DNA from 4 places in the Streptomyces sp. NPDC044106 genome. Region 1 is predicted to be linked to each of the others. Evidence: riboswitches for the same ligand, from Rfam matches in the RefSeq annotation. Region 1 holds a riboswitch; each other region holds the start of a gene.
What was found. A riboswitch is a leader RNA that binds a small molecule or an ion and turns the genes downstream of it on or off. The one in region 1 is predicted to bind cobalamin.

Region 1 (3,751 bases):
GTGGCCGTTGGAGTGCTTGCGGAAGGGCTGTTTGCGGAAGGGGTGCTTGTCGAAGTCGTACGTGCTGCGGTGACCGTCCCGGCCAGGGTGTCGCCCGTCACGGGCACCGCCGAGGCGCCGGTGCGCACCGTCACCTCGTAGCGGCCGTCGCCGATGGCGAGGACGTCGACCCAGTCGCCGTGCGGGTGCCCGCACCGCCGCTCGCAGCCGGACCAGTGGACGGGCAGTCCGCCGTGGCCCGGCACGGCGTCCGCGCGGACGTCGGCGAGCGACTTGGCGCAGCCGGGGCGGCCGGTGCAGGCGCCGACGCCGGACCAGGGCGAGCCGGGGGCGGTGACGTAACCGGCCTCGGCCAGTGCGGCGAGGCGCTCACGGGCCGCCGCTCCGTCGGCGAAGCCGGGCAGCACGAAGCCGCGCCACGGGGTGACGCGCAGCTCGTCGGCGGGCAGCGGGAGGAGGGCCCGCCACTGGGCCGCGGTGACACGGCCGAGGGGTGCGTTGACGACCACGGCGTGACCGGTGACGCCGGGGACGGGCGGGGCGGCGACGGGCATTCCCCGGGCAGCGACCGGCATCTCCCGGGCACCAACCGGCACCTCCGGGGCCGTGACCGGCATCTTCGGGGCGGCGCCCGGCGACTCCGGGGCGCCGACAGGCATCCCCGGAACCGCGACCGGCTCCGCCGCGACCCCCGCCCGCGTCAGCGCCCGCGCCACCTCCACCCGCTGCCCGTCGGGAAGCTCCCGTACCCGCCAGGCCCCGTTGCCCGCCTCGCGCGCGGCGTCGAGGAAGGCGCGGGCCGCCGCGAGGGCGGCGCGGGGGGCGTCGGCGCCTGCGACCCGGAAGGCGTGCCTCCCGAGGCGTACGACGGCCGTTCCACCGGAGCGCACCGCCCCACCGGATCGCACCGCGCGACCCGCACCCGCCGTCCCGTCCGCCCCCACCGCCCCGTCCGATTCTGCGATCAAGGTCACATCCGCGCCGAGGCCCGCCACGTCCCCGCGCCCGTCGTCCAGGGCGAACAGGAAGCGGCCGGAGAGCGCCGTCGTCCACTCCTCCGCGCAGAGGAGTCCGTCCAGCTCGCGGGCCCACAACTGCACGTCGGCGTGGCCGAGTCCGTCGGTTCCCGCGAGCGGCGATGCCACCACGTTCCGCACGCGTTCGTGCCGCTCGGAAGGCAGCAGGCCCGCGTCCGCGAGCAGGTGGGAGAGTTCGCCGCCGCACGCCTCGCCGAGGCCGCGCAGCTCGATGTTGCCGCGCGAGGTGACGCTGAGGTTCCCGTCCGCGAGACGCTCCGCCGCGACTCCGAGCACGGTCGCCTGACGGGCCGTCAAAAGGCCGCCGGGCAGGCGGAGTCGGGCGAGCCTGCCGTCGTCGGCGAGGTGCAGGCGAAGGGCTCCGGGGCAGGCGTCGCCCCGGTCGCGTATGAGGGATTCGCCCTGGTCTGGGGAGGGAGCTCGGGTGGGCGGCATGGCGGCGAGCATACCCACGCGGTTCCGGCCGGTCGCCTCCCGAGACGGGCCGTCCCGGCAGGTGGCCGCACCGCTCGCGGCGGGCAGGACTTACTATGCAGGCGGCGGGCTACCAAGTCCGTCGACGCCAGCGACGGCGTGGGTCCACCAGGACCCTGGGGAGGAAGCCCGGTGCGAATCCGGCGCGGTCCCGCCACTGTGAGCCCCACCCGCGTGGGGTGAGCCAGGAACTCCTGCCGTCCATACGACCACCCGGGGCGCGGACACCCCGAGGAAGGCCTGCGCCCGCATGCTTCTGCTGTTGTCGACCTCCGACACCGACCTGCTCAGCGCCCGCGCGGCGGGGGGCCCGGTCGACTACCGGTTCGCCAACCCCTCCCGCCTGGACCTGGACACTCTTCCCGGCCTGCTCGACGGCGTCGACCTCGTCGTCGTACGCCTCCTCGGCGGCGTACGCGCCTGGCAGGACGGCCTGGACCAGCTCATCGCCACCGGCCTCCCGGTCGTCGTGCTCACCGGTGAACAGGCCCCCGACGCCCAGCTGATGGCCTCCTCCACCGTGCCGATCGGCATCGCCGCCGAGGCGCACGCCTACCTCGCGCACGGCGGCCCCGCCAACCTGGAGCAGCTGGCCCGCTTCCTCTCCGACACCGTGCTGCTCACCGGCCACGGTTTCGAGCCGCCCGCGCCCGCGCCGTCCTGGGGCCCGCTGGAGCGCACCGCGCGCCCCGTCGAGGGGCCGACGGTGGCGGTGCTCTACTACCGCGCCCACCACATGAGCGGCAACACCGCGTTCGTCGACGACCTGTGCAGCGCCATCGAGGACGCGGGCGCCCGCCCGATGCCGCTGTACGTGGCTTCGCTGCGCGCCCCCGAGCCGGAGCTGATCGACGAGCTGCGGGCCGCCGACGCCATCGTGACGACGGTCCTCGCGGCGGGCGGCACCAAGCCCGCGCAGGCGTCGGCGGGCGGCGACGACGAGTCGTGGGACGCGGGCGCGCTGACCGGCCTCGACGTGCCGATCCTCCAGGCGCTCTGCCTGACCGGGTCGCGCTCGGCCTGGCAGGACAACGACGAGGGCGTGTCGCCGCTGGACGCCGCGAGCCAGATCGCCGTCCCGGAGTTCGACGGCCGCCTCATCACGGTGCCCTTCTCCTTCAAGGAGATCGACGAGGACGGGCTCCCCGCATACGTGGCGGACGCCGAGCGCGCGGCCCGCGTCGCCGGGATCGCCGTACGGCACGCGCGTCTGAAGCACATCCCGGCCGCCGACAAGCGCCTGGCCCTGGTGCTCTCCGCGTACCCGACCAAGCACTCCCGCATCGGCAACGCGGTCGGCCTCGACACCCCCGCGTCCGCCGTGGCGCTCCTGCGCCGGCTGCGCGCCGAGGGGTACGACTTCGGCCCCGAGGCCGACATCCCCGGCCTGGTCTCCGGTGACGGCGACGAGCTGATCCGCGCGCTCATCGACGCGGGCGGCCACGACCAGGAGTGGCTGACCGAGGAGCAGCTCGCCGCCAACCCGGTCCGCATCCCCGCCGCCGACTACAAGCGGTGGTACGCGACGCTCCCCGCCGAGCTGCGCGAGTCCGTCGAGGGCCACTGGGGTCCGCCGCCCGGGGAGATGTTCCTCGACCGCTCGCGCGTGGGCAACGGCGGCGACCCGGAGGGCGACATCGTGCTCGCCGCCCTGCGCCGCGGGAACCTCCTCATCCTCATCCAGCCGCCGCGCGGCTTCGGCGAGAACCCGATCGCGATCTACCACGACCCCGATCTGCCGCCCTCGCACCACTACCTGGCGGCCTACCGCTGGATCGCCGCGCCCGCCGCCGACGGCGGTTTCGGCGCCGACGCGATGATCCACCTCGGCAAGCACGGCAACCTGGAGTGGCTGCCGGGCAAGAACGCGGGCCTCTCCGCGGCCTGCGGCCCCGACGCCGCGCTCGGCGACCTGCCCCTGATCTACCCCTTCCTGGTCAACGACCCGGGCGAGGGCACCCAGGCCAAGCGCCGCGTGCACGCCACGCTCATCGACCACTTGGTGCCGCCGATGGCGCGCGCCGACTCCTACGGCGACATCGCGCGCCTGGAGCAGCTCCTCGACGAGTACGCCCAGATCAGCTCCATGGACCCGGCGAAGCTGCCCGCGATCCGCGCGCAGATCTGGACGCTCATCCAGGCCGCCAAGCTCGACCACGACCTGGGCCTCGAGGACCGTCCGGACGACGACGGATTCGACGACTTCCTGCTGCACGTCGACGGCTGGCTCTGCGAGATCA
Region 2 (3,751 bases), on a different contig from region 1:
ACCGGCATCACGGAAGTCACCGCGGCCGCCCAGTACATGCAGTACTGGACCCACGACTCCTTCCCGCAATGGGCGTACGCGCTCGTCTTCACCGTCATCCTGTACGGCGCGAACCTCATCTCCGTGAAGCTCTTCGGCGAGCTGGAGTTCTGGTTCTCGATGGTCAAGGTCACCGCCATCATCGGCATGATCCTGATCTGCGTCGGCATCCTCACCATCGGCTTCTCCGACGCCGGTGACACCGCCTCCGTGACCCACCTGTGGGACGAGGGTGGCTTCTTCCCCAACGGCATCGGCTCCACGCTGATGACGCTCCAGATCGTGATGTTCGCCTTCCTCGCCGTCGAGCTCGTCGGCGTCACCGCGGGCGAGTCCAAGGACCCGAAGACCGTCCTGCCCAAGGCCATCAACACCGTGCCGTGGCGCATCGCCGTCTTCTACGTCGGCGCGCTCATCATGATCCTGTCGGTCGTCCCGTGGACGACGTTCAAGCCCGACGTCTCGCCGTTCGTCGCCGCCTTCGAGAAGATGGGCCTCGGCGTCGGCGCCGCCATCGTGAACTTCGTGGTCCTCACCGCCGCGCTCTCCTCCTGCAACTCCGGCATGTACTCCACCGGCCGCATGCTGCGCGACCTGGCGCTCAACGGCCAGGGCCCGAAGTTCTTCACCAAGCTCACGAAGAACGGCCTGCCGCTGATCGGCACCACGGCCTCCGCCGCGTGCATGCTGGTCGGCGTCTGGATCAACTACCAGTGGCCCGGCAAGGCGTTCACCTACGTCGTCTCCTTCGCGACCATCTCCGGTATGTGGGCCTGGATCATGATCCTCGCCTGCCAGATCCGCTACCGCCGCAAGGCCGACCGCGGCGAGCTGCCGCAGTCCACCTTCCGGGCGCCCGGTGCCCCGTACACCAGCTGGTTCGCGCTGCTCTTCATCGGCATGGTCATCGTGATGATGGGCATCGACAAGGACAACCGGGTCTCGCTGTACGCCGCCCCGGTCTGGGCCGCGATCCTGACGGTGTCGTACCTGGTGCTCAAGAGCCGCAACCCGCAGGCGGCCGCCTTCAACAAGCGCAAGACCGCTGTCGACGGCTCGGTCACCGCCGACAGCACGCCGGTCGGGAAGGACTGACACCGCTTCCCAGAGCGTTGTCCAGCATTCGGGCCCGCCCGTACCACACTTCGGTACGGCGCGGGCCCTCTGCTTATCCTGACTCCCATGCTGACCCTCACCCAGGCCCTCCACGACCAGATCGTCGCGCACGCGCGCCAGGACCACCCCGACGAGGCCTGCGGCGTCGTCGCGGGCCCGGCGGGCACCGGCCGCCCCGAGCGGTTCATCCCCATGCTGAACGCCGCGCGCTCGCCCACGTTCTACGAGTTCGACTCGGGTGACCTGCTGAAGCTCTACCGCGAGATGGACGACCGCGACGAGGAGCCCGTGATCGTCTACCACTCGCACACGGCCACCGAGGCCTACCCCTCGCGCACCGACATCACCTACGCCAACGAGCCCGGCGCCCACTACGTCCTGGTCTCCACGGCGGACACCGACGGCCCGGGCCCCTTCCAGTTCCGCTCGTACCGCATCGTGGACGGCGAGGTCACCGAGGAAGAGGTAAAGGTCGTACAGGCATACTGATCTTTACCAACGAGGGCGGCAGGAGCCAGGAAGCCGGTGCGAACCCGGCACGGTCCCGCCACTGTGACCCCACCCCATAGTTGGGGCGGGGGAGTCAGGAACTGACCTGCCGCCTTCCTCCCACGCAACGCAGGGGACGCGGAAATCCCCTGGAGGAGGCAGTTCCGTCATGCCCCGGTCCCACCGGCCCCTGCGCGCCCTCGTCACGGCCGCCCTGCTCGCCCCGCTCGCCGCCTGCTCCACCTCGGCGGCGGACGACGACTCCGGGCCCGCCACCAAGGCCGCCGGATTCCCGTACACCGTCACCAACTGCGGCGTGCGGACGACGTACGACGCACCCCCGAAGCGCGCCGTCACCATGAACCAGCACGCCACCGAAGTGATGCTGGAACTCGGCCTGAAGGACCGGCTGGCCGGTACCGCCTACCTCGACGACGAGGTCCTGCCGAAGTACAAGAAGGCGTACGAGTCGATCCCGGTGATCGCCAAGGAGTACCCCTCCTACGAGAAGCTGCTCTCCGCCAACCCCGACTACGTGTACGGCGGTTACGCGAGCGCCTTCCTCGCCGGTGACGGACGCAGCCGCTCGGCCCTCGCCAAGTCCGGCATCGACAGCCGCCTCAACATCGAGGGCTGCGCCGGGCACCCCGTCTCCATGGACGATGTCTACCGCGAGGTCCGCGAGGTCGGCGCCACGTTCGGGGTGCGGGCGCGGGCCGAGAAATGGGTGAGCGCCGCCCGCCGCGAACTGGCCGCCACCGCGGAGAAGTCACGGTCCCGGTCCAAGGGTGAGAAGCCCCGCTCCGTCTTCGTCTACGACAGCGGCGACAAGACCGCGTTCACGGCGGGCGGCCGGGGCATCGGCAACGACATCGTCGAGCGGGCGGGCGGCCACAACGTCTTCGCCGACGTGAACAAGTCCTTCACCGACGCGTCCTGGGAGAAGGTCGTCGAGCGCAAGCCCGAAACGATCCTGATCCTCGACTACGGCGCCACCACCGTCACCCAGAAGAAGAAGCGCCTCCTCGACGACCCGGCCCTCCAGGACGTCCCCGCCATCAAGAACGAGAACTTCGCGGTCCTGCGCCTGTCGGACGTGGTCACGGGCGTACGAGCACCGGAGGCGGTGAGGAAGCTGGCGGCGCAGCTGTGAGCCGGACCATTCAGCGCGTGGGGCGGATCACCCAGCGCGTGGGGCGGATCATCCAGCCCGTCCGGCGTTTGAGGACGAGCCCGAAGGGCGATGGGCCGAGCTCACGGGGGCGGCACCTGACGATACTGACCGTCCTCACCGCAACCCTGGCGGCCACCGCCCTCGCCGGTCTCGCACTCGGCTCCGTGCGGATCCCCCCGGCCCACGTCATGGAGATCCTCACCGGCCGAGCGGAACCCTCCCCGTTCAGAACCATCGTCCTCGACGTAAGACTCCCGAGAGTCATCCTCGGAGCCACCGTCGGAGGCGGCCTCGCAGTCATCGGCGCCGTCCTCCAGGCCCTCGTCCGCAACCCCCTCGCGGACCCGTTCCTGCTGGGCGTCTCCTCCGGAGCCTCGGTGGGCGCCGTCTGCGCCATCGTGCTCGGCGGCGTCTTCGGCCTCGGCGCCGCCCTGTCGACCACCGTCACCATCCCGGCCGCCGCCTTCGCGGGTGCCCTGCTCTCGCTCGTCCTCGTCTACACCCTGGCCAGAAGCGGGGGCGGCGGCTTCGCCACTGGCCGGCTGATCCTCGCGGGCGTCGCCGTCTCGTACATCCTGACCGCGCTGACCAGCCTCATCCTGGTCACCGCCGACAGCGCGGACCACCTCAAGGAAGTCCTCTACTGGACGCTCGGCGGCCTCGGCAGCGCCCGCTGGGACATGCTCGCCCTGCCCTGCTCCGTCCTCATCCTCGGCACGGCCCTCCTCGTCGCCATGGCCCGCCCCCTCGATCTGCTCCTCGCGGGCGAGGAGGGCGCCACCGTCCTCGGCCTGGACGCGACCCGCTTCCGTGTCACCGTCTTCGTCCTCGCCTCCCTGCTGACCGGTGTCCTGGTCGCCTACAGCGGGGCCATCGGGTTCGTCGGCCTGATGGTGCCGCACGCCGCCCGCATGCTGGTCGGCGCCGCCCACC
Region 3 (3,751 bases), on a different contig from region 1:
CGCGCTCGGCTCCGCGCTCGCCCTGTTCATGTACCCGCACTCGATCACCGCGACGCTCTCCTCCAAGAGCCGCGACGTCATCCGCCGCAACACCACGATCCTGCCGCTCTACTCGCTGATGCTAGGCCTGCTGGCGCTGCTCGGGTTCATGGCGATCGCGGCCGGGGTCAAGGTCGAGAACGGCCAGCTGGCCATCCCGCAGCTGTTCGAGAACATGTTCCCCGACTGGTTCACCGGCGTCGCCTTCGCCGCCATCGGCATCGGCGCGCTCGTGCCTGCGGCGATCATGTCGATCGCGGCCGCGAACCTCTTCACCAGGAACATCTACAAGGACTTCCTCAAGCCGGACGCGACTCCCGAGCAGGAGACCAGGGTCTCCAAGCTGGTCTCGCTGCTCGTGAAGGTGGGCGCGCTCGTCTTCGTCCTCACGATGGACAAAACGGTCGCGATCAACTTCCAGCTGCTCGGCGGCATCTGGATCCTGCAGACGATGCCCGCGCTGGTCGGCGGCCTGTTCACCCGGTGGTTCCACCGCTGGGCGCTGCTCGCCGGCTGGGCGGTCGGCATGGTGTACGGAACGCTCGCGGCGTACGGCGTCGCCTCGCCGACCCAGAAGCACTTCGGCGGCTCGTCCGACGAGATCCCCGGCATCGGCGAGATCGGCTACATCGGCCTGACCGCGTTCATCCTGAATGTGGTCGTGACCGTGGTCCTCACCTTCGTCCTGAAGGCGCTGAAGGCCCCCGACGGCATCGACGAGACCTCCCCGGAGGACTACACGGCGGACGCGGGCGACCCCGGCGTCGTCCAGGAGCTGCCGAAGGCGACCGCGGGCGCCGGGCACTGAGAGCCTGTCCTTGAACCCGACACTCAACGCCGGTCCCCGCAAGTGACGTTGGGCCGCCGGAAAACCGGCGGCCCTTTGTCGTACCCGTGTTGCACACTGCGCCCCATGGACATCACCATCAGGCGGGCACACCCCGCGGAGCACGAGGCGCTGGGCGATCTCACCGCGCGGGCCTACCTCGACGACGGACATCTGGACCACGGAGCGGAGGACCGCTATCTGGCCGTGCTGCGGGACGTGGCGGGGCGCGCGGCGCACGCCGAGATCCTGGTGGCCGTGGCGGACGACGCGGCCTCCCGCGAGCTGCTCGGCGGCGTGACCTTCGTGCCGTCCGGCGGCCCCATGGCCGACATCGCGCGGGACGGCGAGACGGAGATCCGCATGCTGGCGGTCTCGCCCGCGGCGCGCGGCCGCGGTATCGGCGAACTCCTGGTGCGGGACTGCGTCCAGCGGTCCAGGGACGCGGGCCGCGACCGGCTCGTGCTGTCCTCCTCGCCCACCATGCGCACCGCCCACCGGCTCTATGAACGTCTCGGCTTCATACGCACCCCGGAGCGCGACTGGTACCCGATCCCGGGCCTGCCGCTGCTCACCTACGCGCTGGAACTCCCGACCGCACCTTAGACCCTGCCTATGCGAGCCGACACAAGATGTGGGCCTGCTTCAGAAGCACGGCACAAGATGTATGCTCATGCTCGCTGTCGCCGCAGGGGAATCCGGTGCAAGTCCGGAACTGTCCCGCAACGGTGTACGTGTACGCATTTGTCGTACCCGGAGTCCGAAGACCTGCCGGCAGTGCACCCGTGCCGTCCGGCCCGGGTGCCGACCGTCCGGGCCTCGTGGAATGGGCCGGTGGACGCGGTACGCCACCCTGCCCGGGTGCGCCCGTGTGTGCCGTCCTCTCCCCAGGCCCAGAGCCGAGCGAGGGAGAGCTCCACGTGACCATCGCGCCTGCCGAACCTGCGTCAGCGCTGTCACCGCAGCCCACCGACAGCACTGTGGGTACCGACGCGCCAGGGACCGCGCTGCTGCGCACCCTGACCGACCTCACCGCCGATCTCCCCGACGCCGACGCCGGCCGGGTGGCCGCCGCCGCGCTGCGCGGCCGCTCCGCCCGGGCCGACGTGGCCGAGCTCAGGGAGCTCGCGACCGAGGCGGCCGCGGGGCTCATCTCCGAGGACCCGGCGTACTCCAAGCTCGCGGCCAGGCTCCTGTCGATCGGCATCCGCGAGGAAGCCGCTACCCAGGGCGTGCGCTCCTTCACCGAGTCGATCGCGGTCGGCCACCGCGAGGGCCTGATCGCCGACCGCACGGCGTCCTTCGTCACCGAACACGCGGCCCGGCTCGACGCGCTCGTGGAGAGCGCGCTCGCGGACGGCGCCGACTTCCGCTTCGGCTACTTCGGCCTGCGCACGCTGCACAGCCGCTACCTGCTGCGCCACCCGATCACCCGGCAGGTCATCGAGACGCCGCAGCACTTCATGCTGCGCGTCGCCAGCGGGCTCGCGGAGGACTCCAGCGTCCGGGCCGTGGACGAAGTTGCCGCGCTGTACGGCCTGATGAGCCGCCTGGACTACCTGCCGTCCTCCCCCACGCTCTTCAACTCCGGCACCCGCCACCCGCAGATGTCCTCCTGCTACCTCCTCGACTCGCCCCTGGACGAGCTCGACTCCATCTACGACCGCTACCACCAGGTCGCGCGGCTCTCCAAGCACGCGGGGGGCATCGGCCTCTCGTACTCCCGCATCCGCTCCCGCGGCTCGCTGATCCGCGGCACGAACGGGCACTCCAACGGCATCGTGCCGTTCCTCAAGACGCTGGACGCCTCGGTCGCCGCGGTGAACCAGGGCGGACGCCGCAAGGGCGCCGCCGCGGTCTACCTGGAGACCTGGCACTCCGACGTCGAGGAGTTCCTGGAGCTGCGCGACAACACCGGTGAGGACGCGCGCCGCACCCACAACCTCAACCTCGCGCACTGGATCCCCGACGAGTTCATGCGCCGGGTCGCCGCCGACCGGGACTGGTCGCTGTTCTCGCCCTCCGACGTGCCCGACCTCGTCGACCTGTGGGGCGAGGAGTTCGACGCCGCCTACCGCGCGGCGGAGGCCGCCGGGCTCGCGAAGAAGACCCTGCCCGCGCGGGAGCTGTACGGCCGCATGATGCGCACCCTCGCGCAGACCGGCAACGGCTGGCTGACCTTCAAGGACGCCGCCAACCGCACCGCGAACCAGACCGCCGAGCCCGGTCACACCGTGCACTCCTCCAACCTCTGCACCGAGATCCTGGAGGTGACGGACGACGGCGAGACGGCTGTCTGCAACCTCGGCTCGGTGAACCTCGGCGCGTTCGTCGACCCGGCCGCGCAGGACATCGACTGGGAGCGGCTCGACGCCACCGTCCGCACCGCGGTGACCTTCCTCGACCGCGTCGTCGACATCAACTTCTACCCGACCGAGCAGGCCGGGCGCTCCAACGCCAAGTGGCGCCCGGTGGGCCTCGGCGCGATGGGCCTCCAGGACGTCTTCTTCCAGCTGAAGCTGCCCTTCGACTCCCCCAAGGCGCGCGCCCTGTCGACCCGGATCGCCGAGCGCATCATGCTCGCCGCGTACGAGGCCTCCGCCGACCTCGCCGAGCGCAGTGGCCCGCTCCCCGCCTGGGAGAAGACCCGCACCGCGCGCGGTGTCCTGCACCCCGACCACTACGACGTGGAACTCACCTGGCCGGAGCGCTGGGCGGCGCTGCGCGAACGCATCGCGACGACCGGCATGCGCAACTCGCTCCTGCTCGCCATCGCGCCGACCGCCACCATCGCGTCCATCGCGGGCGTCTACGAGTGCATCGAGCCGCAGGTCTCCAACCTCTTCAAGCGCGAGACGCTGTCCGGCGAGTTCCTCCAGGTCAACG
Region 4 (3,751 bases), on a different contig from region 1:
ATCCTCGGGTTCGCCATCAGCCTGGCCCTCGCCCGCTTCACCCCCCTGCGCTACGTGTTCCTGACCGGGCATCACATGCTGTTCATGGCGACCCTGCTGACGATGGTCCTGGCCGTCGCGGGCCGGCCGTCATGGGTCGTGGTCGTCGTCGGCGGAGTCCTGCTCGGCATCCTGCTGGTGGCCCTGCCCGCCTTCGCACACCCCTGGACCAAGCGCGTCACCGGCAACGACAGCGTCGCGATCGGCCACTTCGGGACGGCCGGGTACATCGCGGCGGGCGCGACAGGGCAGTTGGTGGGCAGGCGCAGTCGCAGCACCGAGGAGATGAACCTCCCCGAAGGGCTGCGCTTCCTGCGCGACTCGATGGTGGCGACCGCCCTGTCGATGGTGCTGATCTACGTGATCATGTCCCTGGTCTTCCTCGGGAAGGTGGGAAAGGAGGAGGCGTTCAAGGCGTTCGGCGAGCACGGGGCCGCGGGCGCGAGCGGTGTCGGCGACTACGTCATGCAGTCGGTCATGCAGGGCCTGCAGTTCGGCATCGCCGTCGCCGTGATCCTCTTCGGTGTCCGCACGATCCTCGGTGAACTCGTCCCCGCCTTCCAGGGCATCGCCCGCAAACTGGTGCCCGGCGCGGTGCCCTCCCTCGACGCGCCCATCGTCTTCCCCTATGCACAGAACGCCGTCCTGGTCGGCTTCATCGCCAGCTTCACCGGCGGTCTTGTCAGCCTCGGCCTGCTCGCCTGGGTCTTCCACCCGGCCTTCGGCCTCGCCCTCGTCCTGCCCGGCCTCGTCCCGCACTTCTTCACCGGCGGCGCGGCGGGCGTCTACGGCAACGCGACCGGCGGCCGTCGCGGCGCGGCCCTCGGCGCCTTCGTCAACGGCGTCCTCATCACCCTCCTGCCCGCCCTCCTCCTGAAGGTCCTCGGCGCCTTCGGCGAGGAGAACACGACCTTCGGCGACGCCGACTTCGGCTGGTTCGGCACGCTCACCGGCTACGCGGCCAAGACGGGCGGGACCGGCGGAGTCGTCCTGATGCTGCTGCTCGGCGCGGCGGTCCTGCTCGGCGCGGTCGTCTTCCAGAAGCGCGTCGTGGAGACCGGCTGGGACCCCGGAGCCCACCGCGACGCCCTGCTCCCCGCGCACAGGGCGGGCTTGCCGTCGGCGACCGGGACCGCCGCGGGTTCACCCGTTGCGTACGCGAAGATCGCGCCTCCGCGCGGTGCCCCGAAGCCGCCCCCGCCCCCGGACGACCGGCCCTGAGCAATGCCCGTGTACAGCCTCTGAACAGGGGCGCACGCGGTGGTACACGCGCCCGCGTCTGCCACCCCCACCACCATGGCGCGAGTTGTCAGCAGATCAGTTGCGCACTAATGTCACCACGCCTTGGTGCTCGGGAAATCCGGTGTGATGCCGGTGCGGCCCTCGCCACTGTGATCGGGAAGTCCGGCTCCAGCCCTCGCGGCAGCCACTGGGTGCACACGTACCCGGGAAGGCGGAGTCCGGTCGGTACGACCCGTCAGCCAGGAGACCGGCCAGGGCGCGTTGTCCATCCACGAGGTGCTGGAGAGGGTCTGCCGAGCCATGCACATAGCCGAGGGTTTCCTCCCGCCGGCGCACGCGATCGCCTGGGGCGTAGCGTCCGCGCCGTTCGTCGTCCACGGAGTCCGCTCCCTGACCCGTGAGGTCAAGGAGCACCCGGAGAGCACCCTGCTCCTCGGCGCCTCCGGGGCCTTTACTTTTGTCCTTTCCGCACTGAAGATCCCGTCCGTCACGGGCAGTTGCTCGCACCCGACGGGAACCGGGCTCGGAGCGATCCTGTTCCGGCCACCCATCATGACGGTGCTCGGCACCATCACCCTGCTCTTCCAGGCCCTGCTGCTCGCCCACGGCGGCCTCACCACCCTGGGCGCCAACGTGTTCTCGATGGCGATCGTGGGGCCCTGGGCCGGATACGCGGTCTACCGGCTCCTCAAGCGGTACGACGTGCCGCTCATGGTCGCCGTGTTCTTCGGGGCGTTCGTCGCCGACCTGTCCACGTACTGCGTCACCAGTGTCCAGCTGGCGCTCGCCTTCCCCGACCCCAGCAGCGGGTTCCTCGGCGCGCTGGGGAAGTTCGGCGGCATCTTCGCCGTCACCCAGATCCCCCTCGCGGTCAGCGAAGGACTGCTCACCGTCCTGGTGATGCGGCTGCTCGTGCAGTCCAGCAAGGGCGAGCTGACCCGGCTCGGCGTGCTGCTGCAGGGCAAGCGGAAGCAGACCGTGACGACGACGACCACGACCACTACGGAGACGGGGGCCAGCGCCTGATGAGCCGGAACGCGAAGATCAACATCCTGCTGCTCGTCGTCGTCGCCGCGCTCGCGGTGCTGCCCCTGGCCCTCGGGCTCGGCGACGACAAGGAAGAACCGTTCACCGGCGCCGACTCGCAGGCCGAGACGGCGATCACCGAGATCGAGCCGGACTACAAGCCGTGGTTCTCCCCGCTGTACGAACCCCCGTCCGGGGAGATCGAATCGGCGCTGTTCGCCCTGCAGGCGGCCCTCGGCGCCGGTGTGCTCGCGTACTACTTCGGGCTGCGCAAGGGGCGCCGCCAGGGCGCGGAGCCGGCGCGAACTCAGCAGGAGCGGACGGAGCAGGCGGCCGGTACGCAGGCCGACGCCGAGGGCGCCCGGCCCGAGACCGAGCAGGTCTGATCCGGCGTGCTGCCCATCGACGCGGCGGCGCACAGCAGTCGCTGGCGCCGCCGCCACCCCGTGGACAAGGCCGTGCTCGGGCTCGGCCTCACCGTCCTGGCCATCTCGCTGCCGCCCTGGCCGGGCGCCGCGCTCGTCCTGGTCACCGCGCTCGTCCTGCTGCTCGGCCCCGCGGGCGTGCCCCCTCGCAAACTGTGGCGCGCCTACCGGGTGCCGCTCGGCTTCTGTGTCACCGGCGCGCTGACGCTGCTCGTCCAACTCGGCGGTCCCGACGGATTCGTCACGTTCGCCGACGGCGGCCCGGCGCGCGCGGGCGGCCTCCTCCTGCGCACCTCCGCGGCCTCCCTCGGCGTGCTCCTCTTCGCCTTCACCACACCGATGTCGGACCTGTTGCCCCGGCTGGTGAAGGCGGGCGTGCCCGCACCGGTCGTGGACGTGGCACTCGTCACTTACCGGATGAGCTTCCTGCTCCTCGACTCCATGAGCCGGATCCGGCAGGCCCAGGCCGCCCGGCTCGGTCACACCACTCGCGCCGCCACCTGGCGTTCCCTGGCCGGTCTCGGCGCCACCGCGTTCGTGCGGGCCTTCGACCGGGCGAGCCGTCTGCAGGCCGGGCTCGCGGGACGCGGCTATGACGGCACACTGCGCGTCCTCGTGCCCGACGCCCGCATCTCGCGGCCCTTCGTGGCCGTCGGCGCGGCACTCCTCGTGGGCCTGGTGGCCCTCACCCTCGTACTGGAAAGGTTCCTGCCATGACCGAGCCGAGGGTTCTGCGCGAGCCGGGCGCCCGCGGCGGACCGGGCGACCCGGTGGTCGCCCTGCGCGCCGCGTCCTACGCGTACGAGGACGGGCCCACCGTGCTCAGCGGCCTCGACTTCGATGTCGTCGAGGGCCGCGCCCTCGCCCTGCTCGGCCGCAACGGCAGCGGCAAGACCACCCTCATGCGGCTGCTCAGCGGCGGACTGCGGCCCGCCGCGGGCCGGTTGACGGTCGAGGGCGTCCCCGTGACGTACGACCGCAAGGGCCTGACCCGGCTGCGCACGACCGTGCAGCTGGTC

Region 2: linked by a shared signal. The riboswitch ahead of AC07DI_RS13075 (ABC transporter substrate-binding protein) and the one ahead of cobN (cobaltochelatase subunit CobN) in region 1 are both predicted to bind cobalamin.
Region 3: linked by a shared signal. The riboswitch ahead of AC07DI_RS00930 (ribonucleoside-diphosphate reductase subunit alpha) and the one ahead of cobN (cobaltochelatase subunit CobN) in region 1 are both predicted to bind cobalamin.
Region 4: linked by a shared signal. The riboswitch ahead of AC07DI_RS31860 (energy-coupling factor ABC transporter permease) and the one ahead of cobN (cobaltochelatase subunit CobN) in region 1 are both predicted to bind cobalamin.

The regions. Positions count from the first base shown of each region.
Region 1 is NZ_JBWKFZ010000005.1:227,360-231,110, reverse strand. Features, by position in the region: gene AC07DI_RS10665 (cobalamin biosynthesis protein CobG) at 1-1,472, opposite strand, end outside; cobalamin riboswitch at 1,593-1,724, shown strand; gene cobN (cobaltochelatase subunit CobN) at 1,762-3,751, shown strand, end outside.
Region 2 is NZ_JBWKFZ010000006.1:291,418-295,168, reverse strand. Features, by position in the region: gene AC07DI_RS13085 (amino acid permease) at 1-1,134, shown strand, start outside; gene AC07DI_RS13080 (M67 family metallopeptidase) at 1,222-1,644, shown strand; cobalamin riboswitch at 1,648-1,768, shown strand; gene AC07DI_RS13075 (ABC transporter substrate-binding protein) at 1,814-2,797, shown strand; gene AC07DI_RS13070 (FecCD family ABC transporter permease) at 2,914-3,751, shown strand, end outside.
Region 3 is NZ_JBWKFZ010000001.1:199,765-203,515, forward strand. Features, by position in the region: gene mctP (monocarboxylate uptake permease MctP) at 1-847, shown strand, start outside; gene AC07DI_RS00925 (GNAT family N-acetyltransferase) at 953-1,471, shown strand; cobalamin riboswitch at 1,533-1,655, shown strand; gene AC07DI_RS00930 (ribonucleoside-diphosphate reductase subunit alpha) at 1,786-3,751, shown strand, end outside.
Region 4 is NZ_JBWKFZ010000022.1:39,086-42,836, forward strand. Features, by position in the region: gene AC07DI_RS31855 (PTS ascorbate transporter subunit IIC) at 1-1,260, shown strand, start outside; cobalamin riboswitch at 1,368-1,551, shown strand; gene AC07DI_RS31860 (energy-coupling factor ABC transporter permease) at 1,582-2,307, shown strand; gene AC07DI_RS31865 (energy-coupling factor ABC transporter substrate-binding protein) at 2,307-2,693, shown strand; gene cbiQ (cobalt ECF transporter T component CbiQ) at 2,700-3,449, shown strand; gene AC07DI_RS31875 (energy-coupling factor ABC transporter ATP-binding protein) at 3,446-3,751, shown strand, end outside.